4 regions of the Lysinibacillus sp. FSL K6-0232 genome follow, and region 1 is predicted to be linked to each of the others. Evidence: riboswitches for the same ligand, from Rfam matches in the RefSeq annotation. Region 1 holds a riboswitch; each other region holds the start of a gene.

What was found. A riboswitch is a leader RNA that binds a small molecule or an ion and turns the genes downstream of it on or off. The one in region 1 is predicted to bind S-adenosylmethionine.
Region 2: it holds a riboswitch for S-adenosylmethionine, as region 1 does, so the genes downstream of both, metA (homoserine O-acetyltransferase MetA) here and MHB42_RS07605 (YezD family protein) in region 1, are expected to answer to the same signal.
Region 3: it holds a riboswitch for S-adenosylmethionine, as region 1 does, so the genes downstream of both, MHB42_RS17785 (bifunctional homocysteine S-methyltransferase/methylenetetrahydrofolate reductase) here and MHB42_RS07605 (YezD family protein) in region 1, are expected to answer to the same signal.
Region 4: it holds a riboswitch for S-adenosylmethionine, as region 1 does, so the genes downstream of both, MHB42_RS15270 (methionine ABC transporter ATP-binding protein) here and MHB42_RS07605 (YezD family protein) in region 1, are expected to answer to the same signal.

Annotation. Positions count from the first base shown of each region.
Region 1 is NZ_JBBOYW010000001.1:1,585,289-1,591,433, forward strand. Features, by position in the region: gene MHB42_RS07595 (LysR family transcriptional regulator) at 1-596, shown strand, start outside; gene MHB42_RS07600 (phosphopantothenoylcysteine decarboxylase domain-containing protein) at 666-1,346, shown strand; SAM riboswitch class I at 1,527-1,613, shown strand; gene MHB42_RS07605 (YezD family protein) at 1,673-1,828, shown strand; gene MHB42_RS07610 (flavin reductase family protein) at 1,918-2,403, opposite strand; gene MHB42_RS07615 (VOC family protein) at 2,519-3,304, shown strand; gene MHB42_RS07620 (amphi-Trp domain-containing protein) at 3,355-3,633, opposite strand; gene MHB42_RS07625 (NRDE family protein) at 3,759-4,541, shown strand; gene MHB42_RS07630 (hypothetical protein) at 4,519-4,983, shown strand; gene MHB42_RS07635 (hypothetical protein) at 5,276-5,407, shown strand; gene MHB42_RS07640 (cold-shock protein) at 5,561-5,761, opposite strand; gene MHB42_RS07645 (formate--tetrahydrofolate ligase) at 5,947-6,145, shown strand, end outside.
Region 2 is NZ_JBBOYW010000001.1:2,103,582-2,109,726, forward strand. Features, by position in the region: gene MHB42_RS10270 (Ger(x)C family spore germination protein) at 1-868, shown strand, start outside; gene MHB42_RS10275 (hypothetical protein) at 884-1,117, shown strand; gene MHB42_RS10280 (GerAB/ArcD/ProY family transporter) at 1,138-2,247, shown strand; gene metA (homoserine O-acetyltransferase MetA) at 2,280-3,215, opposite strand; SAM riboswitch class I at 3,314-3,423, opposite strand; gene MHB42_RS10290 (nucleotide excision repair endonuclease) at 3,626-3,997, shown strand; gene MHB42_RS10295 (TrmB family transcriptional regulator) at 4,061-4,843, opposite strand; gene MHB42_RS10300 (TSUP family transporter) at 4,948-5,715, shown strand; gene panF (sodium/pantothenate symporter) at 5,751-6,145, opposite strand, start outside.
Region 3 is NZ_JBBOYW010000001.1:3,622,257-3,628,401, forward strand. Features, by position in the region: gene metH (methionine synthase) at 1-922, opposite strand, end outside; gene MHB42_RS17785 (bifunctional homocysteine S-methyltransferase/methylenetetrahydrofolate reductase) at 915-2,762, opposite strand; SAM riboswitch class I at 2,897-2,997, opposite strand; gene hemG (protoporphyrinogen oxidase) at 3,097-4,491, opposite strand; gene MHB42_RS17795 (globin-coupled sensor protein) at 4,879-6,145, opposite strand, start outside.
Region 4 is NZ_JBBOYW010000001.1:3,108,663-3,114,807, reverse strand. Features, by position in the region: gene MHB42_RS15300 (acetyl-CoA C-acetyltransferase) at 1-906, shown strand, start outside; gene MHB42_RS15295 (acyl-CoA dehydrogenase family protein) at 1,016-2,800, shown strand; gene MHB42_RS15290 (arsenate reductase family protein) at 2,983-3,339, shown strand; gene gcvH (glycine cleavage system protein GcvH) at 3,421-3,801, shown strand; gene MHB42_RS15280 (hypothetical protein) at 3,894-4,235, shown strand; gene MHB42_RS15275 (thioredoxin family protein) at 4,253-4,564, shown strand; SAM riboswitch class I at 4,621-4,724, shown strand; gene MHB42_RS15270 (methionine ABC transporter ATP-binding protein) at 4,811-5,839, shown strand; gene MHB42_RS15265 (methionine ABC transporter permease) at 5,829-6,145, shown strand, end outside.

The DNA of each region.
Region 1 (6,145 bases):
TTGGCGTGATTTCAAGTATCTCATCGAATTGGATGCCAGAAATTATTCGTATTATGGATAATCAGTTTCCGGGGATACAGGTGGAATTGCGTGAGGGCGATTATTATGAAATCGAGCAATGGCTACTAAGTGGTGAAATTGAAGCGGGATTTTTAAATGGGCAAAAATCAACGCAATATCAATTTACCGAATTGCAGCAGGACCCTTTGCTGTGCATTGTTTCGGATAAAAGCCCTCTTTATGATAAAACAGAGATTGATATTGCGGATTTGGAAGATATGCCCTTTATTATGACCTCCTATAAGGGAACAAATGATGTAAAGGTTTTGTTAGAGCATTATCAGGTAAAACCAAATATTCGCTTTGAGCTATCAGAGGAGGTTGGGATTCTCTCCATGATTTCTCACCATCTTGGGATTAGTATTTTACCGCAGCTTGTTATTCATAATTTACCGCCAACGTTAAAGGCTATACCGTTAAAGCAGGGTGGCTATCGGACAATTGGTATTGCGATGAAACACCATGCCTCTCCTGTAACGAAGAAATTTGCGGAAATTTTAAGTGCTTGGTTAAAGGAGCAAAACAGCGTGCTGTAGCTCTTGAAGCATATCCTTGCATTACGCTAGAATAAAGGTTGTTAGATATTGTAGAAAATAGGTGAGTGTATGGGGACATTACAAGGGAAAACCGTACTCATTACAAGTGGGGGAACGCTTGAAAAATGGGATCGTGTACGGGGGCACACAAATTTATCGAAGGGAACAATGGGCTGTTATTTGGCAGAGGCAGCACTTGCAGCTGGTGCGCATGTTATCTATATGCATGGCTATTTTGCACAGCTACCAGTTAATCATAGCAAAATGCAAACGATTAAATTTGAGGGCATTGAGGACTTAGGCGATAAAATTCGATATGCTGTGCAGAAGCAGCAGGTGGATATTGTCATTATGGCAGCGGCTGGCTCTGATTGGGTCATTGATAAAGTATATGACCAATCAGGCAACTTAATGGAGGAGGCAGGGAAAATGCCTTCCGATGAGCCACCTATTATTCATTTTAAAAAAGCACCAAAAATATTAGGGCAAATAAAGGGCTGGCAACCAAATGTCACATTAGTAGGCTTTAAGCTGGAAGCAACAGATGATGAGGCATTTTTACTTGCGCGTGCAAGATTGCGTATGGACACAGCACAGGCACAATTTATGGTGGCAAATAGCTCTCAATCATTATATGGCGGAGATGAGCCTCATTGGATTGTACCAGCAGAGGGGCAGCCAATTAAGGTAATGGGCAAAGAACAAACAGCGCAAGCATTGATAGCATGCTTACAACAAGAAACTGTGTAGAGGGGATACTTCTGCACAGTTTTTTTATCGTTAGGTGGCGCTAAATGCGTAATTGCCTGCATACAATGCTAGAAGGAATCGAGATAAATAACACATTACAAAGTATTCGACTAGGTTTTCTAATATTTTATATTGACAATTGTATAGCACAATTATAGAATTATTTCCAAGTAAGCAGGGCTCTTATCAAGAGAGGCGGAGGGACTTGGCCCAATGAAGCCTCGGCAACTAATAGAATAGATGCCAATAGTATCTAAGAGATAAAGGGGCTATCCATCAATTGAACTCTTTTGTAACGGAATCAAGAAAAAGAAGGGGTGTATTATATGGCACAGTCGGTAAAAGTAGATGATAAGAAGTTAGAGGCTATCGCGAAGGCTATTCAAAATCTTGAATATGGTGAAGTGCATATTACGATTCAGGATGGTGTAATTGTGCAAATTAATAGGCTCGAAAAACAGAGATTTCCACAGAAGAAATAATGATCATTTCAGTCGAACGATGTCATAAGGCCACAACTAAGCATAAAGGATGTCCTATGCTTACAAGTGGCCCTTTTTTTGTGGAATGCTTAACGATAAAAGCTTTTTGGAATCTCACCAATATGACGGCGATGATACAGTAAAGGCTCTTTTGGTGAATTTGTAATATCTAGCACCTGCCCAATAAAAATAGTATGGTCGCCAGCATCAATCTGTTGATATGTTTTACATTGTAAAATGGCTGCTGTATCATGTAAAATCGGTAGGTCAAAGGAGGACATAGACCACTTTGCCTGAGCAAAACGATCTGGCACTTTGCTGGCAAATAATGTACATAAATGCTCCTGATCACTCGCTAAAATGTTGACCGCAAATGTTGGCGCTGCTGTAAAATAAGCATGGAGCTGAGATTTTTTATCGAGTGACCATAAAATAAGGAGCGGGTCAATCGAAACAGATGCAAAGGAGTTAACGGTTAAGCCAATCGGTTGTGTGTCATGGCATGTAGTAACAACCGTTACGCCTGTAGGGTAATTACCTAGTGCTAATTTAAAAGCAGTTACTTGATCTGTCATTCAAATCACCTCGTTATTATTGTCAATGAAGTTAAATAGCTATCATTGTCTTGCATAAATTTTAAACGAATCCGACATATAGGTAAAGGTAATCGGGAAAGAAAGGGGAATGACCATGACTTTATATTTCGATCATTTGGTTCAGCAAGTGGAATCACCAGAAAATATAAAGGTTTTCTTCAACAAACGAAATATCCATACAGTAAACGGTGGTCAGCATACGATGTGGGGGACTTATAATACATTAAGCTATTTTGGCTTAAGCTATATTGAGCAAATTGCGGTATATGATCGTGATTTATTTGAGCGGGCAGCATTAAACCCCTACACGCTACATTATACGTTTAAACAGGACGAGGAGCGCCAAGGGTTTTCACGAATTGCCTTGCGCACAACAAATATAGAGGCAGAGGGACAACGCTTGCGTGCATTAGGCTTTGATGTGTATGGACCTGAGGCTTGTAGTCGTACAAGACCAGACGGCTCTGTTGTAGAGTGGAAGCTGCTGCATTTTGGTAAGCCTGACCATGCCATTGATTTTCCGTTTTTCATTGAATGGGCGGAGGATGATAAGGAGCGCTTGTCACAATTGCAGGCAAGTGGTGCGCTTCATCCACAGCAAAGCATTACAATGGAGGCGGTGCTGTTTGCAGTAAAGGATGTACAGGCAACCGTTGAGCTTTGGCAGAAGGCATTGCAATTGCCAAAGCCTGAACAGCACGAGCAATATGTATCCTTACAGCTACCAAATATACGCTTGGATTTTTATGATGAGGCAGTTGCCACAGCTATAACCCTTACACCTTTAAAGCAAGGCCCATTTGGTGTGCAATTAAAAGACCCGTATCGCGTAAAAGAAACATTGGTTTGTCCAGGTGCTTTTTATTGGATTAATCGCTAGAAAAGCTACGGCAAGGGGAGTGTAGAATGTCCCTTGCCGTAGTTTTTCAATTATTCAATCGTCATTTTCTTTGGTGCTTGTGTGCCTGTGTACCAATCAAATTCAATTTCAAATGAATGCTTGTCGCCCTTTTTTGTATAGGAGTATTCGATTTTAAGTGGTTCTGTAGGGCTAACAATAGTTTGCTCTGTGCCTTGCACAAATGTAAATTCACCGTTTTCCTTTAGCTTTTGAGCAATTGCTTCAAGCATTGTTGCAAATTCGAGAACGCTTTGCCGTTCCTTATGCTTTAGAACAACCTCCGTCATCGGCTTCATTTGCTTTTGCATCGAAATCCCTCCCTCTTGTATTGTTACCTCTATTATAGCATAAAATGTTAGCGCTACCATTTGCATTGCACTTGTTTCTTGTGTGCTCTATACTATGTTCAATATAAAGAATAGGAGGGCGCGCTATGTGTATTATTGCCATTGGCTATCAGGTGCATCCACAGCATCCTTTACTGATTGCGGCAAATCGTGATGAATTTTATGCAAGACCAACTGAGCGCATGCATAATTGGCAGGATATGCCGCATATTTGGGCTGGTCGAGATTTAGAGAAAATGGGTACATGGCTAGCTGTGAGTAATAATGGGCGGTTTGCAGCAGTCACCAATTATCGCGATCCACAGCTGCCAATTGTCGGTGAAAAATCGAGAGGAGCCGTTCCTATTGCATTTATGAATAGCTCTGTAAGCGCACAGGATTTTGCTGGTCAGCTACAGCAGGAGCGTTATTTATATGGAGGATTAAACGTACTGCTCTATGATGGAACGGAGCTTGTGCATTATAATAATGTACATAATGTGCAAACAATTATTCCACCGGGTATTCATTGTGTATCGAATGCAACCCTCAATACGCCATGGCCTAAAGTAGAGCGTCTAAAGGCAGCTTTTGCTGAAACGCTTCAAACAACAACAGCGGAAGAAGCATTGTTAGCGATTTTAACAGATCCAACAAAGGCAGCCACGAAAGATTTACCAGCAACAGGTATCCCGCTTGCATTAGAGCAACAGCTTTCCTCTATTTTTATTCATATGGATGGCTATGGTACACGAGCCTCAACCGTTGTGAGGCTGCATCAAGCAGGCTGGGATATAATAGAGCGAAGCTTTGAGCATGGCGAATGGACTGGAGATGTACGATTGAAGGTGACAAAAGAGGGGAACAATGATGATTGCTACAATAAATAAAGCTATTCAACAGCTTCCAACTAAATATAGACAGAACGAATTAGCCTACATATCATTAACGGGTAAAAATGAAAGCTTTATCAGAGATCAAATGGCGCTATACTTATATAGGCTTGATAAAAGTTGGTGTAGGGAATATAAACGAATCGACTTAGCGCAATTATCCACTGCCCACCCAACTATGGTAGAAAATATTATTGAAATAACAAGTCTATATACGTCAGATATTGTTCATGATGCACATTTTAAGCGAGATTATTTGCGAAAAATTAAAAATGATATGACTAAAAATGGTAAATATACAACAATAGCTACCAATACATTTATCGTTATGATTGCAACACATTTAAAGGATAACAAGCGTGTTGATGATCTAAATATTGGCTATTCATTTGCGTGTTGTGAGAAGGAAAACGCTTTGTCTAAAGCATTCTCTCGTTGATTGGCGTGAAAGGTGGCGACTCTAGCGGAAAAAGTGCGAGCTGAAAATCCATTTATTTCGGCATTTGCCGAAATAAATGAGTTGAAGCCGCACCCGCAGAAAGCGTCCACCTGTAACAGAAATCAACGAATTCTAAGCGATTCTCTGTAAAATAAAGGTTAATCAACACGCCTGAAAGGATAAGATTGATTCTAAACAGAAGCAATTTGTAAAATATGCTGATGGTATCAATAGAGGGTTAGCAAACTTTCGAGAAAAGGCGCAACCACGAAATGCTGAGGAAGAAAAATATATGATTCAGCAAAAGCTAGAAGGCTATTTGAAAAATGAGCCAATCGAGGTTAAGCACGCATGTAGCATACATATTGGACAGGCATTTGGTACAGAGGTGGAGTTATATTATTGGATACTACAAAAGCAGTAGGGCTGGCTATTGCAAAAAAATGGATTGGAAAAGCGATAGCACTTTCCAATCCATTTTTTATTGAACCTGTATGAATAGCCTGTAAAAACAACGGTTGGTGAAACGTCCAATCAGTGAGAGATGTGCAAAAGCTTCACTGATTGAAGTTTCATTTTATATCTTTATGACATTTGATGCCTGTGGGCCACGGTTGCCTTCCACTACATCAAACGATACTTTTTGCCCTTCTTCAAGTGTACGGAAGCCTTCCTCTTGTATGCCCGTAAAATGTACAAATACATCTTCTCCATTGTCACATTCAATAAATCCGTAACCTTTTTCATTATTGAACCACTTTACGATTCCTTGTTGCATAAGCCATTCGCCTCCAATGCGCTTGAATGTAAAAAGAAAATATGAAAAAATTGCATTTTCTCTTAGAACATACATGAATTAAACAAAGTTGTCAATTGATTGCCGAAATGCTAGTATAACTGCTTTCTTTTTTTTCATCATAAAGACTATAATGGAAATGAACAACATAGAAAGTAGGATGCCAAATGACAACGAAAAATCAACCATTAACAGATTTAGAAATCGCTAGTCAAGCAGTGATGAAACCAATTACGGAAATTGCTGATGCTGCGGGTATTCCAGCGGATGCCCTTGAACAGTATGGGCGCTATAAAGCGAAGATTGACCCATTAAAAATTACAGCCCAAGGCGAGGATGCAAAGGTTGTATTAGTGTCAGCCATTA
Region 2 (6,145 bases), 520 kb from region 1:
TGCCAAAGAGGGCATTCAGGAACCGCTCGATTTTATTGCGCGCGATCATGAGTTTCGCAATGATTTCAATGTGATTATGTCTTATGAGGCGACAGCAAAGGAAGTATTAAATGTCCTGACCCCCATTGAAAAAGTACCTGCTAATAAAATTGTCAATTCTCTTCGAACCTCTGAACATGCCTGGGGCTCAATCATGACAATTACTATTGATGAATTAGTCAATACCCTGAATAACAAAGAGAAGGGCACTGTTTTGGCAGCTATTGAAATTCAAGGTGATAAGAAGCTAGGCATGGACCAAACAAATGTACAACGAATCCAAACACCCGTATTATTGCGTTATGCAGGCTTAGCCGTTTTAGAGGAGGGGCGATTTGTAGGCTTGCTGTCAGAGGAAGAAAGCCGAAGCATTGGCTTTTTAAAAGATAGCATTCATAGCACGGCTGAAATCATTGCCTGCCCTGAACAGGGATCATTATCAACAGAAATTATACAATCTGACACGAAGGTAAAGGGATCTTTTGAGCGGGGACAGCCTAAAATAGCTGTGCAAATTCATATTATTCAAAATGTGGCAGAGGTGAAATGTACCATCAATCTTACAGAAGATACAACCATTCAGACCATTAATCAAATAACCGCACAAGATATTCAACAACAAATTGAGCAAGCATTAGCAACTATTCAACAATACTATCAGGTCGATATTGTAGGATTTAGCAATGTTCTACACCGAGCTGATGCAAAGCAATGGAAAAAAATCAAATCCGATTGGGCTACTATTTTCCCAACATTGCAGGTTGATGTAAAGGTCGATGTGCAAACCCAAGGATCGGGCACTATCCAAAATTCAATAACCAACAAGTGAAAGGAGACAGGATAGATGATTTTGGCAAGCGTCGTTTTAATAATTTCTATCATAATTGCCTGCCAATGGATACCCAAGCTAAAGCAGCAGCAAGCACTAAACACCATGATCGTATTTTCCCTTCTTTTACTCATTGGCACTGTTTTAAATATGGGTATTTTCCTAAAAATCAAAATACCTAGCCCATTCGACGGTATTACTTTTATCCTTTCACCCCTTAAAGAATATATTGTTTCATTCACCAAATAAATAGTTGGAGGCATCATAAGATGGAAAAAGAAATCATTAGCACAAGACAATTTACCATTATTACCATACTCTACTCCATCGGGACAGCTATTTTAATTATACCTGGTAGCATTGCTAATGCTGCCAAGCAGGATGCATGGATTGCTGCGATTATTGGTGTCATAATCAGTTTACTAAATGTAAAATTATTTATGACATTAGCCAAGCAAACACCTACACTAACGTTTGTTGAGGCAAATAAGAAAATTTTAGGACGCTTTTTTGGCACAATGACAGCGCTATGCTTTGTCATCGTGACCATTCTTTCAGCAGGCGAATTATTATATTTTATTGGGATTTTTATGCAAACGGAAATCATGCCCGAAACACCTATGATGGCTTTTGCCCTGCTGTTTAGCATTATTATTATGTATGCAGCTTACTTAGGTATTGAAACATTTGTACGTTCGGCAGAAATTCTCTTTCCACTGTTTCTCTTTATTTTTATTTTTTTCGTGATTTGTATTACACCACAGATTACATTGGACAATATACAGCCCGTGCTGGAGGCGTCGAAGACATCCATGCTGTATAGTATTATGCGCTTTTTAAGTATCTTTTCCTTTCCATCAGTGCTGCTATTGATGCTCTATCCCCTGACAGTCAATGTCCAACATTCTGTGCAGAAGGGCTTTTATATTGGTACAATAATTGGTGGCATTGTATTAACAACAATGGTTACACTGTCCATACTTGTCTTAGGGCCAGATAGTACAACCGCTCGAACCTTCCCTAGCTATGCACTTGCCCAAAGAATATCCATTGGTTATTTTTTAGAACGTATTGAGGTATTGATAGCTGTTATGTGGATTATCTCCCTTTATATTCGCTCATTTATGTACTTCTATACAAGTGTTGTCGGGCTTGCGCAAGTGTTGAACATTAAGGATCATCGACCACTCATTTTGCCAATGGGCCTGATAGTCATTGGTCTATCGCAAATTCTTCATCCAAGTATTGTTCATTCCAATAACTACAATAATGAAATTTGGCCCATTTTATCATTTATTGTAATGATTTTACTACCTATTATAATGCTTATTGTCGCTGTCATACGCAAGTCGAAGTTACAAAAAAAAGAAGAAGTCTAATTTCTGCGTGGAAATTAGACTTTTTAAATGGCTTAAATATGGAATTCAATTTCATCCACAAAGTCCCATTCGTACGGTGTTTCTTGGTAAACATAGTAGTTCAGCCAGTTTGAAAACAATAAATGCGTATGAGCACGCCATGTATTAATCGGTGCTTGTGCTGGGTCATCATTTGGGAAATAGTTGACAGGCACTGCCGTATCAAGCCCCTTCGCTATATCGCGATGATATTCATCCGCCAATGTTGTCGCATCGTACTCTAAATGACCTGTAATCATAATATTTTTATTATCCTTCGATTGGACGATAAAGACACCTGCCTCCTCCGAATAGGATAACAAGCGTAAATCAGGATGATTGCGTACCTCGTCAATGGATACAGAAGTATGGCGTGAATGCGGTGCTGTAAATAAATCGCTAAAGCCACGCACTAAATCAACCGTTAAATCAGTAATAACATGGGAATAAACCCCCGAGCATTTAGCAGGAAGCTCAAATTTCCCAATACCATAATGATGATAGAGTGCCGCCTGTGCCCCCCAACAAATATGAAGAACAGATGTAACATTCGTTTTGGACCAATCCATAATGTCCTTTATTTCTTGCCAATAGTTTACATCCTCAAATTCCATTTTCTCGACTGGCGCTCCTGTAATAATCATGCCATCATAACGGCGATGGCGAATTTGTGAGAACGTTGTGTAAAATAGCTGTAAATGTGATTTACTCACATTTTTCGATTTATGTGTAGCTGTATTTAAAAAGGTAATATTAACCTGTAGCGGCGTATTCCCTAGTAAACGTAATAATTGTAGCTCTGTTTTTTCCTTTTCAGGCATTAAATTTAAAATTAATATACTTAACGGACGAATTTGCTGTGTTCGTGCGCGGTCCTCTTCCATCACGAAGATTTTTTCCTCACGTAAATGTTCTCCAGCTGGTAAGTTTTTCGGAATATTAATTGGCATCTTGCATTCCCCTCTCTCTTTTCAGTAAAGCCTGCTTCAAATTAAAAAATCCCCCTCATTCCATACGAGATAGAATGAGAAGGATTTTTTCACGTCCACTCTTATCTCTCAAAGGAGTACCTTTGCTGGAATTAGCACCTTTCTAACAAATTGTTAGAGGTTGCTGAAGCGTCATCGGGCCAAATCCCTCAGCTTCTCTTGATAAGATTTATTTAACTATATCGAATTGTAGCATGAACTAGTAGGAATAGCAATAATTCATAGAATATTTTGTGATTCATTTGTATGTTCCCTATTTTATTGCCCCATACTAGGCTGTGTATATCACTTTTTCTAGATGAAATTTTATGGTAAGCATACCGTAATTATGTTATCATATAGCTTTAGGGATAGAGAGGAACGTGAAAAACTTGATTAAAATTGAATTTCCAAAACCAGATGTAGTCATTCGTCAGCGTGAGCAAGATGTAAAGCCTGGTGATGTGCCGATTACACCTTACCATGGATTTATTGACTTCCATAAAATCACACGCGAAAAAGGCGGCATTTTCTTATTTTATAATGAAAAAAATGAGCTATTATTTGTCGGGAAAGCTCGCAAAATTCGCCAACGTATTAAAAAGCACTTTGAAGACAATGTATCGCCAATGAAAAATCATCGTGATGAAATTTTTAAAATTGAAGTATATGAAATAGAAGACCCAATGGAACGTGAAATTTACGAAACATATGCCATCAATGTCTTCCGCTCCAAATACAATGTAGACAAAGTATTTTACTAAGAAAAGGTGAAATCTCTTGCAATAAGGGATTTCACTTTTTTTCTTGGCTTATATGCTAGAGCTTTAGTTGAGGAAAAAGGCTTGTCGCTCTTTAGTAATCCATTCCTCCAATGCTTGGTCATCGCGCTTGATTAAGCGATTGACCAGCACATCATGCCAAATATAATCCTCCAGCAAATAAATATGCACAGGGTCCGTTGTAATAAAGGCAATTTCCTGATTGGATGGTACATGCCCATAAATCATTTGCTGTCCATCCACTGACATAATAAACCAATGCGGTGTAGATGTTTTTTTTGTATAGCGTGTCATGCGATGCTGATCCAATGTAGCAATCGGGTTTTCCACATAGAAGGTAATGCCATGGATAGGCACACGCTGTGCTGCCTCTTGAATCGCTTCATCTAACGCCTCATACATATCCTCCCACATTGATAATAGCACCTTCTGCTTAGCATTTTGGAGCAGCGATTGACAATAGTTGATAATCGCCTCCTTGCCCTTTAACATAACGACTTTATGCTCCGCTTCCTGCTCTTTTGCTTCTAGCCTAGCTAACTTTGTACCAATGGATGTAAAATTAGCCTGCCAACGCTGCTGCATTTGCTGTAAAAAAACTGCGACAGGCAGTGCAGCATATATCGTTTGCTCGGCTGTTTCCTCCTTAAGCACAATCCCCTTGTCAACAAGGCTTGTTAAAATATCATAAATTCTAGCACGGGGTATTCCTGAATTTTTACTAACCTGATAGGCATTTACATGGCTATGCTGGACAAGGGCTGTATAAGCCTTTGCTTCATATTCGGTAAAGCCTAGCTCCTTTAATTGGACGATTAATTCCTCCATCAAATCCCTCCATTGCCTTTATTATAAACGAAAAAATGAAGGGTTTACAGCATTCATCAAATTAGTTACTATTCTAGTAGTAACTAATTTAGTGGGGTGTCAGCATGTTTTTCGATATAGATATACATATTCTTCTTTTATTAATTGCCTTTGGTTTTTTAGCAGCCTTTATTGATTCTGTTGTAGGTGGCGGTGGCTTAATTTCATTACCCGCTTTACTATTTGCTGGACTAAATCCAGCCGCTGCTGTTGCAACAAATAAGCTTGCAGGCTCGATGGGTTCACTTACCTCCACTATTTCCTTTTATCGTTCTGGGCAGCTTGAGATTCGCCCTGTTCTTAAATATTTTCCGCTCGCCTTTATTGGCTCATTGTTCGGCGCGTGGACCGTGCATTTAATCAACCCAGCACTCTTAAAGCCATTAATGCTTGTCATGCTGGCAGCGGTGGCAGTTTACACAATCTTTAAAAAGGATTGGGGCGCTGTGGCAGCCGTGAAAACTCTTTCGCGCACGCATTTACTGCTATTTATGGCTTTATTATTTAGCATTGGCTTTTATGATGGATTTCTTGGTCCTGGAACAGGCTCTTTTTTAATTTTTAGCTTTTTACTTGTAGGCTTTGATTTTTTAAAGGCTGCGGGCAATGCAAAGTTTTTAAATTTAGCAAGCAATGTAGCAGGTCTTTGTATGTTTGCCTACTTAGGGCAAATTCATTATGTCTATGGTCTTGTCATGGGGATTGCACAAATTGCGGGGGCTGTGGTTGGTTCACGCCTAGCGATTCAAAAAGGAAGCGGCTTTGTTCGTATACTATTTATTGTTGTTACAATAGCGCTACTTGCTAAAAATGCCTATGATTATCTAAAGTAAAAAAACGCCGCAGAAGCTTATTCTACGGCATTTTTTTATTCAATGATGAGCGCTGTATCTTTCACTTTATGATGTGTCAGCAAACTAACGCTGACAAAAATAAACAAGGATGCCATAATTGGAATCGTCACTGTATGCATGCCGAAAATAGAAGGGTAGTATCGATCAATAACAATATATAAGGTCATTCCTGCAATCATGGAGGCAATTGCTCCATATTTATTTGCCTTTTTCCAATACAGCCCTAGCACAACCGACCATATAAAGACTGCCTCTAGCCCACCAAAGGCAAATAAATTTAGCCAAATTAAAAAGTCTGGTGGATTCAGCGCAAAGAGAATAACCGCTAAGCCAATCACCGTTGTAACGATAAAGCTTACCCGTTTAATCTCTGTATCGTTCGCTGCTGGTTTTATATAATTTAAATAAA
Region 3 (6,145 bases), 2.0 Mb from region 1:
CATCCTTTAACACTTCACGAATAGCTGCAATATGGGCTGGCGTTGTACCACAGCACCCTCCTACAATATTCAGCCAGCCTTTTTCTGCAAAGCCCTTTAGCTTTTGCGATAACGATTCTGGCGACTCATGATAACAGCCTTCCTCATCAGGTAAGCCTGCATTTGGATAACAGCTAATATAGCCTGTTGACAGCTCTGCTAATGAACGAATATGATCCGTCATAAACTCTGGCCCTGTTGCACAGTTTAAGCCCACTGATAATGGTTGAATATGCTCAATGGAAATATAAAAGGCATCAATAGTTTGCCCTGCAAGCGTTGTGCCCATTGGCTCAATTGTTCCTGAAATCATCACAGGTAGTTCTTTTCCAGTTGCCTCAAAAGCACGCGCTACACCTAGTGTACCTGCCTTGACATTTAACATATCCTGACTTGTTTCAAGCAACAATACATCTGCGCCTGCCTCAATTAATGCCTTTGCCTGCACATAAAAATTTTCCTCTAGCTCATCAAATGTAATACCACCTGTTACGGATAATGTTTTTGTTGTTGGTCCCATAGCTCCCGCAACAAAGCGTGGCCAATCAGATGTGGAAAAGCTATCCACTGCTTGGCGAGCAATTTCTACTGCACGCTTATTAATTTCCTCTGCTTTTGCACCAAGATTATACTCATTTAACACAATCGGCGTTCCACCAAATGTATTGGTACAAATAATATCTGCGCCTGCCTCCAAATATTTGCAGTGAACTTTCTCAATAATATCTGGTCTAGTGAGCACAAGATTTTCATTACAGCCATCGAGCTCCTCACCACCAAAATCCTCAGCTGATAAGTTTTCATTTTGCAACATTGTACCCATTGCGCCATCAAGGATTAAAATACGTTTCTCTAGTTGCTCTTCAATCAAGTGCTTAACCATCTATGCTTACTCCTTTTTTCTGTTCGTCCAATTGTTTGATATATTTCATTAACTCTAGTGTGACATCATAGCGTAAAAACGGTGTAATTAGGTAAATTCCATTGAAGTATTGTGCAGCCACTTCCACTAATTCCTTAGCAATGGCAATACCCTCCTGTGTTGCACGTTCCTTATCATCACCACAAGCTTTCATTCTTGCTAGAGCATCCTCTGATAATTTTATACCGGGAACCTCATGATGTAAAAACTCTGCGCTTTTATAGCTTGTGACTGGCATAATTCCAAGATAAATAGGTGCTTGTAAATGCTTTGTTGCCTCATAAATTTCCACAATTTTTTCTTTTGTATAAACAGGCTGTGAAATAAAGTAGTCAGCACCGTGCTCGATTTTTTTCTCTAAACGAGCTACTGCACGATCTAATACGCGCACATTTGGGTTAAAGGCAGCAGCAACTGAAAAGCTCGCTTTTTTACGAAGGGGCTTGCCTGAGAACGAAACACCTTCATTTAACTGCTTAATTAATTGGATTAATTCCATTGAAGATACATCATAAACACTTGTTGCTCCTGGGAAATCGCCTACTTTTGTAGGGTCACCTGTCACAGCTAGCACATCATGAATACCTAAAGCATTAAGCCCCATTAAATGTGACTGAAGACCAATTAAATTACGGTCTCGACATGTAATATGTGTAAGGGGACGTACACCATATGTTTCCTTTAATAATGCACCCATCGCAATATTACTAATGCGTGGAGAGGCTAGTGAGTTGTCTGCCATCATCACAACATCAGCACCAGCATTATATAATTGCTGCGCTCCCTCAATAAAGCCATCAATCTCTAAATGCCTTGGTGTATCTAGCTCTACAATTACAGAACGTTCACGCTTGACCTTTTCATAAAGAGATTCATGCTTAGCTGGTTCTGCTTCACGAACAACCTCAATTTTCACTGGCTTTGCATGCTTTTCACTAACTGGTGATAGCTCCTCTAAGTATTTCTTAGCTGCTGCAATATGTTTTGGCGTTGTACCACAGCACCCTCCAATTAAACGCACGCCTTGATCACGCAACGCTACAGCTGCTCGACCAAAATAATCAGCCTCTGATTCATAAACAACACGCCCATCCTCTAAATCAAGAAGCGAAGCATTTGGGTAAGCTGACATAAATGCCTTTTTAGGAAGCTCAACGCCTTCAAATGCTTGAATTGTATGATGCGGACCTAAACGGCAGTTTACACCAACCACATCTGCACCCAATGCCTCTAGATCATGCAATGCCTCATTTAAAGAAAGCCCATTTTGCAGCACACCTGGCTCATGCATTGACACTTGTGCAATAATCGGTAAAGCTGTTTTTGCTCGTAGCATTGTTAATGTCGCTGTTAACTCTTCAAAATCATAATACGTTTCAAGTAAAAGACCATCTGGATTCCCTGCCAGTAACACTGTTGCCTGCTCTTCGACAGCTGCTAGTATTTCCTCTAATGTTGCATCACTTTTACGAATGCCACGAATACCACCAATTGTTCCTAGCACAAATTGACCGCCATCCGCCGCTGCTCGTTTTGCAATTGTGATGGCCGCTTCATTAAATTGCTGAACACGTGACTCTAATCCATAACGAACTAATTTAATAGCATTTGCTCCATACGTATTTGTTTGAATCACATCAGCACCCGCTGCAATATATTCTCTATGAATCTTTTCAATTAATTCAGGCTTCTGTATATTCATTTCCTCATGGCAATATTCTAAGCCGTAGCCATAGAGTACCGTCCCTATTGCACCATCTGCCGTCAATACATGTGTTTTTAATCTTTCAAGTAATCCCATAAAATTGCCTCTCTTCCTTCTTAACTCTATCATTATCAACTATGCTTCAACATAATTGGAAGTTTTCGATCATCTCAAAAGAAAAAGCCCTCTTTCATAAAAAGAAGGCTTTAACGATTTGTCAATGTTGTTCCTTCTCATCTTCGACTACAAGAGTCTTCTGGATTTAGCACCTGACATAATGTTGGTTGCTGAAGCTTCATTGGGCCAGTCCCTCAGCTTCTCTTGATAAGAATTAAGTATGAATTTTTTAAATAATTAAAAGAATCATATCGTTTACAGGCGATTGAGTCAAGACTATTTCACAGAACAAAGTAATTTTTCGCTTAAAGTCTTAGAATTTAACTAATTTCTCTGCAAGCTCCTCGCCAATCTTTTTCCCATTTTGAATACAGGCACCAATGCCTACACCAAAATAAGAGCAGCCTGCAATCGCTAAATTCGGATAATTTTTATCTAGCTCCTGTTGCAGCCCTTGCAATGCCTCACGATGTGCTAAATCATATTTAGGCATTTGATCGATCCATTTTGTTACATTGACAACAGTAGGCTGCTCCTCAATCCCCAAGCTTTTGCGAATATCCTCCAAAGCAATGGCTGCCAATTCCTTATCTGTCATTAAACGTAGCTGTTCATACGCTGGATTAATGCTTTTATAAAAAAGTCGTACAAGTAATCTACTATCCTTCGATGTATGCTTCCATTTACGGCTTGTCCAAGTCGCTGCATTACATACAACATCCGAATTATGTGACACAATATAGCCTGTTCCATCTGCTGGCAATCGAGCATCTGGTATATTAAAGCCTAAATAAATCGTAATGGCTGACGCAGTTGTAAATTGATCAAAATAGTAATCTAAAGCTTTATCCTGTAAGATACTTTGTACGGCTTCATTTGGCAGCGCTAAAACAGCATAGTCCGCTACAATGCTTGCATTATTCGCTAGGGAAATTAGATAGTCACTTTCCTTTTTTTGAATACTTATCGTTTCCACGCCTTTTATAATTTCTACATCCGTTAACGTTTGCTCTAACTGGTTAATAAAGGAGGACAAGCCATTTTGGAACGATATAAATTTTTTGTTAGCTGCTTGCATAAATTGCTCACGATTTGCATCAAAGCCTTTAATAATACTGCCATAATTATCTTTATAATCAATTAGGTATGGCAAAGTAGAGGCAATTGAAAGCTGGTATAGATCGCCAGAATAAACACCAGCAAGCACAGGCGCAATTTGGTTTTGCACAAGCTCCTCTCCTAAATAATACGTTAAAAACTCTCCAATGGAGCTTTCCTTTGTAAAGCCCCTATTTGGTAATGCTAAGTCCTTTAATGCCTCTTGTTTACCTTGTTCTGAAATTAATGTACTTTGCTCAAGGGATTCGATACTCATTGGTATACCAAATGTAGAATCTGCTGGAATAGCATGAAGCTCATTGTTTGTATAAATATAGGAAATGCCTGTTTCGTTGTAAACTAATTGCTCTTCAAAATCAAGCTCCTGCACAAGCTCCATTACCCCTTTATGACGGGCTACAATGGAATCAGCACCTGTTTCCATAATAAAGCCTTGCTCATACGCTGAGTGTAATTTACCACCTAAATATGTATTTTTCTCAACAAGCACTAGTCGAACATCTAACTGTTTCTCCTTCACCTGACGTTGCAAATAATGCATTGTACATAATCCTGTAATACCGCCGCCTAATACAACAACTGTTTTCATCATTAACCGCCCCTATTTTTAGTTCTTCCTCTCTACAGTATAAACCTTTTTGCATCAAAATTAAGCTCAACCCTTTACAAAATTAGCAAAAGAGGTATGTTTCAAATGATTTTGAAACATACCTCTTTCTGTTGTGAAAGCGCAGTGCAACGCAGCAGCAGCACAAAACGATTTTCTGTGCGAAAGTGTAGCATCAGGTATAGCCTGTAAAAACTCAATTAAGAAAACTAACAATCAGTGAGTGTGTGCAAGCACCACTGATTGTTAGTTTCACTTTATTAGCCATTAATATTTCATTTAGAAAATTTTTTGATCGCCCTTTAAGTATGTAGCTTCACTCTCCGTTCGTGTACTTCTCATACATATATAGGGGATCGCTACCTTTGTTTAGTCATTTAAGTTTTGTGCAAAGCTTGCTAACTTTTCTGCTGAATTTGCTACCTCACTAAAAGAAGTACTTAGCTCATTTAATATTTCTACAATAACTTGTATTTTGTCTGCCATACAATTATTTTGATCCTTTGCCTCTGTCATTGCTCCTAGTATATTCGTAAATTGACCTTCCGTCTGTGACATATTTTCCTCACCAGACGCAACCTCATCTTGAATATTTGTTAGTGAGTCCTCTAGCTTCTCCATCCGCTCACTTGTTTTTTGCAGTAATAATGCAACAGCTGTCACAGATTCTTTTGTTTGAATAGATAATTTCCGCACCTCATCAGCTACTACACTAAAGCCTTTACCCGCTTCTCCAGCACGGGCAGCTTCAATGGCAGCATTCAAAGCTAATAGATTCGTTTGATTCGCAATATTCGTCACTACGCTCATAATCGATTCCATTTCCTTTGACATACCAGCTAAATGCTCTATATTTTCTTCGATATCACGCAATGAATGGATAATATTAAGCATATTTTGTGACTGATTTTTTAAGCGCTCACGACCTTCAAGCGCTTGACCTTCAGCTAACATCGATACATCAAGTGATTTTTTTGCTAGCTGTTTAAGCTCTTCCGATTGCGTACTTAAAAGACCAAAGGAGGTGTTTGTTTCCTCTGATATTGTTGCTAGTGCCTCTGAAGATGCTACAATTTGCTGCTCTATTGATTCTCTCTCTTGCTCAATAGTATCTTTTAGTTCTTCAACAGTATTCTCAAATGCCTCTAACACAAGCTGCTGCTCAAAATTACATATTTTTAGGATTGCCCTAATCGTATTAAATTGATCATAAGGATACTCTATATTTCCCTCCACTAAATCAATAAATGATGTAGATAGATCTTGAAATGCACAAATATACCATTGTGTTCGAAGACCAATATGAACATGCACCTTCGCAATTTTTACACGCCTTTGGTAGAACTCCTCATCAATTGTTCCGTTAAACATTTCAATAATATGCTGACGCAATGTTATTTTCAGCCTTTCTACAGAACTATGATGGTTAATAATATCTACTAATTGCTGCTCTCTCCCTACCACTTCGTAAAAACGGTTAACGATGTGATCTATACTGTTCATTACATATGGCTGAAATGCTTTTAAATATTGTAAATCTTGCTTTGTTAAATTTAGCATCTCCATTTGTTTTATCATGGATGGGCGATTAGACAAATCCATTTTCACAATATATTGCTGTAAGTCTAATGATTTT
Region 4 (6,145 bases), 1.5 Mb from region 1:
TCATCAGGCTTACAGGCCATTGCCTATGCAGCAGAGCGAATTATGCTAGGTCATTCAAAGGCAATTCTTGCTGGCGGCGTAGAGTCGATGAGCATGGTCCCGATGGTGGGAAATACACCACGTTTAAATCCAACGTTAGCGGAAACAGCTCCACAATACTATATGGGCATGGGGCATACAGCGGAGGAAGTAGCTCGTCAGTATAATGTTAGTCGTGAAGACCAAGATGCTTTTGCTGTTCGCTCACACGAGCTTGCTGAAAAGGCAATTAAAGAAGGTAAATTCAATGATGAAATTGTGCCAATCGACGTGGAACAGTATTACGTAGATGAGAATAATAAACCGCAAGTGAAAAAATTTACATTTAGTATGGATGAGGGTGTGCGTCCAGGAACATCTGTAGAGGGCTTAGCAAAGCTACGTCCAGCCTTCCATGTGAAAGGCTCTGTAACAGCTGGTAATGCCTCTCAAACATCTGATGGAGCAGCAGCTGTACTAGTAATGGATCGTGAAGAAGCGGAAAAACAAGGTTTGACACCAATGGCAAAATTCCTAGGATTTGCAGTAGGTGGTGTGCCGCCTGAGGTAATGGGTATCGGTCCAATTGTGGCAGTACCGAAGGCATTAGAAATTGCAGGACTATCAATAGAAGATATTGATTTATGGGAAATTAATGAAGCATTTGCCTCACAATCATTACAGGTGGTACGCCATTTAGGCATCGACCAAGAGAAGGTTAATGTGAATGGTGGAGCGATTGCATTAGGTCATCCGCTAGGCGCAACGGGGGCGATTTTAACATTAAAGCTGATCCATGAATTGAAGCGTCAAGGGAAGAAATATGGCGTTGTAACAATGTGTATCGGTGGCGGTATGGGCGCTGCTGGCGTATTTGAAATTTTATAATTTTGCTAGATCAGCTTGGGGTGCACTGTTTCCGGTTGCCTCCGAACATTGTGCCTCAGGCTTTTCTATAAATAGGGGACTACATTAGATATATTGGGAGGAATATAACATGACAGAAAAAACAACGGATTTCATTAAAGGCGGCGGGTTTCTTATTGAAGATGTGGAATTAGATCGTGTATTCACACCTGAGGATTTCACAGATGAGCATAAAATGATTGCAAAAACAACAGAAGAATATGTAGCAAACGAAGTATTACCAGTCGTTGAAAATTTAGAGCATCATGAATTCGAGCACTCCGTACGACTGCTAAAAAGCGCGGGGGAGCTAGGCTTACTTGGAGCAGATGTACCTGAAGAATACGAAGGGCTTGGCTTAGACAAAGTTTCCTCTGCTTTAATTGCAGAAAAAATGTCTGTAGCAGGCGGTTTCTCTATTACACACGGTGCACACGTTGGGATTGGGTCATTACCAATCGTATTATTCGGTAATGAAGATCAAAAGCAAAAATACTTACCTAAGCTTGCTTCAGGTGAATTAATTGCTGCCTATGCATTAACAGAGCCAGGTTCAGGTTCAGATGCGTTAGGTGCAAAAACGACTGCGAAGCTCAATGATGCAGGCACACATTATATTTTAAATGGTGAAAAGCAATGGATTACAAATGCAGGCTTTGCAGATGTGTTTGTTGTCTATGCGAAAATTGATGGCGACAAATTCTCGGCATTTATCGTAGAGCGAAGCTATAATGGCGTTTCAGTAGGACCAGAAGAAAAGAAAATGGGGATTAAATCTTCATCTACACGTACATTAGTGCTAGAAGATGCGGAGGTACCTGTTGAAAACCTATTAGGCGAAATTGGTCGTGGTCATGTTATTGCGTTCAATATTTTAAATATTGGTCGTTATAAACTAGGTGTTGGGACAATTGGTGGCTCTAAGCGTGCATTAGAGCTTGCGATTCAATATACCAACCAACGTCAACAATTTAAAACAAAGCTTTCTGACTTTAATTTAACAAAAGAGAAACTATCAACAATGGCTTCTCATTTATATGCATCTGAATCATTAAACTATCGTACAGTAGGTTTATTTGAGGATCGTTTAAGCCAGCTAAGCCCTGAGGAGCAAAAGCAAGGGAAGGTAATTGCAGGAGCTGTTGCTGAGTATGCGATTGAATGCTCCATTGCAAAAGTATTTGGTTCTGAAACTTTAGACTATATTGCGGATGAAGCGGTACAGCTACATGGTGGCTATGGCTTTATGGCTGAATATGAAGTAGAGCGTATTTACCGTGATTCTCGCATTAATCGTATTTTCGAAGGTACAAATGAAATTAACCGTATGATTGTACCTGGCACATTTATGAAAAAGGCACTAAAAGGCGAGCTGCCATTATTACAAGTGGCGCAAAACTTACAGCAGGAGCTGTTAATGTTAATGCCAGAAGATATCGGCACAGAGCCACTAGCACAAGAAAAATATTTAGTGAAAAATGCGAAGAAAATTGCTGTATTAGCAGCAGGCTTAGCAGCGCAACGCTTTGGTGCAAAGCTTGATCAAGAGCAAGAGGTTTTGGTGAATATTGCGAATATCGCCAACCAATTATTTGCGATGGAATCTGCAGTGTTACGTACAGAAAAGGCAATTGCTCGTGATGGTGCTGAAAAAGCACATCAAAAATTGCTATATACGCAAATTTTCTGTCAGGAGGCATTCGCAGAAATCGAAAAAGAAGCAAAAGATACAATTCTTGCTTCAGCAGATGGCGATGTAGCACGTATGACATTATCAGCATTGCGCAAGCTAACACGCAATAATCCATACAACTTAATTGCCAAAAAACGCGAAGCTTCTGTGAAATTAATTGAAGCAGAAAAATATATTGTTTAATGATATGATGATGCGAAACCTAGCTCCTATTTCTTCTGGAGAGCTAGGTTTTTTTATGGGCGAAGGGTGGTAAGGTGGATAGAAGCTCTAAATAGATGGATAGAATGGTAAAGGTGACGGATAGCTGCCCAGCCAACTAGTTATGATGGTATACTATAAAAAAACAGTAGAGGAGCATTTTAATGACGATTCAATTTATTCATTATCCAAAATGTACAACATGTAAAAAGGCACAAAAGTGGTTAAATGATCATGATATTTCCTATCAAGAGGTGCATATTGTAGAGCAAACGCCAACAAAAGATGAGATCAAGGCATTTTGGCAGGCGAGTGGACTGCCTTTAAAGAAGTTTTTCAATACATCTGGCATGAAATATCGCGAGCTAGGATTAAAGGATAAGCTTGCTGAGATGACAGAGGAGGAGCAGCTTGAATTGCTTGCTTCTGATGGCATGTTAATCAAACGTCCAATTGTAACAGATGGAAAAAACGTTACTTTAGGGTTTAAAGAATCAGATTTTGAACAAGCTTGGAAATAACCGCATTTCTCCTTGTTTTTATAGGAGAAATATGGCACACTGAAAGTGAATCGATTACATATTTATGGAGGGGTTTTTGGCATGAGCACACCTAAAGATTTACGATATTCTGAAGAGCATGAATGGGTAAAAGTAGAAGACGGTAAAGTACGTATTGGTATTACACACTTTGCACAATCTGAGCTAGGAGATATCGTATTTGTTGAGCTTCCACAAGTTGGCGATGAAATCAAAACAGATGACCCATTCGGTAGCGTAGAATCAGTAAAAACAGTTTCTGAATTATATGCGCCAATCTCAGGCACTGTTGTTGAAGTGAATGCAGATTTAGAAGATAGCCCAGAATTCGTAAATGAATCACCATATGAAAAAGCATGGATGATCGTTGTAGAGCCTGCTGATGCATCAGAAGTTGACAAACTTATGACAGCAGAGCAATACGAAGAAATGATTGCAGAATAAGACAAGCTATAATCAAAAAACGTCGGCAACTACCGGCGTTTTTTATTATATAATAATTTATAAGTGGGGATGTCTAAACTGGAGGTGGCGTAATGTTCGAGGGAAAATGCTTGATAGTAGAAGGACGCTCAGATAAGCTTCAGATTGAGCCTATTTTAAATGAGAATGTTACAATACTATGTACAAATGGCACAATTGGTGTACATCAATTAGAGGAATTGCTTGATCCGTATGAGGGCTGCGAGCTTTTTACATTTTTCGATGCAGATACTTCAGGTGATAAGCTACGTGCATTAATGGACAGACATTATCCAGAGGCTGAGCATTTGCGTACAATGCCAACCTATAAGGAAGTGGAAACGACACCTAGAAAAGTGTTGGCGATGATTTTATTGCGTGCACATTTCTCCATCCATAATGAATATATTTTGTAAGTAAGGTTGCGTGAATAATGAAAGAATGGTCAACAGAGCAGTGGGAAGCGGCTATACAGTCGGGAGAGCAAGCTGCATTTTATTTATATACACCAATGTGTGGAACATGTGCAGTGGCATCGAAAATGATGACAATTGTTGAACAATTACTACCACAGCTGCAGTTAGGTAAAGCGAATATTAATTTTTTAGAGCATATTGCAAGTGAGCATCAAATTGAAAGTGTTCCTTGTTTGCTTGTCTGTGATGACGGAAAAGTGACAAATAAGATCTATGCATTTCAATCCGTACCATTTTTATATGAATTATTAAAAAAAGCAATTGACTGAACTTTGCTGGCATGGTAAAGTAACACATAGATTACGAAAACATTAAATATATCGAACTCTTATAAAGAGTGGCGGAGGGAAGTGCCCTATGAAGCCCGGCAACCATCACAGTGTGAAAAGGTGCCAAATCACTCAAAGATTCTTCTTTGAAAGATGAGAGAACGGTTAAACGTATAAATACGCTAACCCCTTCTGCTTGTCTGTGAGTGAAGGGGTTTTCTATATGAGAAAAGAGGAGTATTGGCGATGATCCAGCTTCATAATATTACAAAAAAATATAAAACAGCAAATGGCGAATTAACGGCAGTCAAAAACGTAGACCTCTCTATCGATAAAGGTGAAATTTTTGGCATTATCGGCTATAGTGGTGCTGGTAAAAGTACGATGATTCGTTTATTAAATGGACTAGAGAAACCGACATCAGGAACGGTTATAGTGAACGATCAAGAGTTCTCATCCATTAAAGGGCAAAAGCTTCGAGCTGCTCGACAAAAGGTAAGTATGATTTTCCAGCATTTTAATTTGCTATGGTCTAGAACCGTTGCAGAAAATATTGCTTTTCCATTAGAGATTGCAGGTGTTCCAAAGGCGCAACGTGAGGCACGTGTCAAAGAATTAATTGCACTTGTAGGATTGGAAGGGCGTGATAAAGCTTACCCATCACAGCTTTCTGGTGGACAGAAGCAACGTGTTGGCATAGCGCGTGCACTAGCCAATAATCCAGAGGTGCTATTATGTGATGAGGCAACATCTGCGCTTGATCCTGAAACGACAGATGCAATTCTAGATTTGCTTGTGGATATCAATGAACGCCTAGGTTTAACCATTGTGCTCATCACCCATGAGATGCATGTAATTCGTAAAATTTGTCATCGTGTGGCTGTAATGGAAGCGGGCGAAATTGTAGAGCGTGGCGAGGTATTACAAGTTTTCCAATCACCGCAAGCAGCTATTACGAAAAAATTTGTAGCGCAAATTACAGATACAAAGGAAACACAGGAAACAGTAGCACAAATCAAAGCCAATTATCCAACTGGACAACTTGTTAAACTGATTTTTGTAGGTGAAAAAACAGAGCAGCCTGTTATTTCGCATCTAGTTAAACAATTTGATGTGGAAGTTAGTATTGTTCATGGTAATATTTCGCAAACAAAAAATGGAGCATACGGTACATTAATTGTACAAATCGATGGCTCGGAGGCAAATGTAGCAGCAGCACTTGATTACTTAAATACAGTCGAAGTACAAACGGAGGTGATTGTAAATGCTAACTAATCTATTTCCGAACGTAGACTGGGAAAATATGTGGGAGGCTACATATGAAACACTATATATGACAGCCATCTCTACTGTTGTGACATTTGTTTTAGGGTTAGTGATTGGAATTGTGCTCTTTTTAACAAGTCCTAATCAGCTATGGGCTAATAAGATTGTGAACTTTTTAACAGGTTCACTTGTGAATATTTTCCGCTCTATTCCATTTATTGTGTTAATTATTTTATTAATTCCATTTACAAAGTTTTTACTTGGTACAATTCGTGGCGCCAATGCCGCATTGCCTGCATTAATTATTGGCGCAGC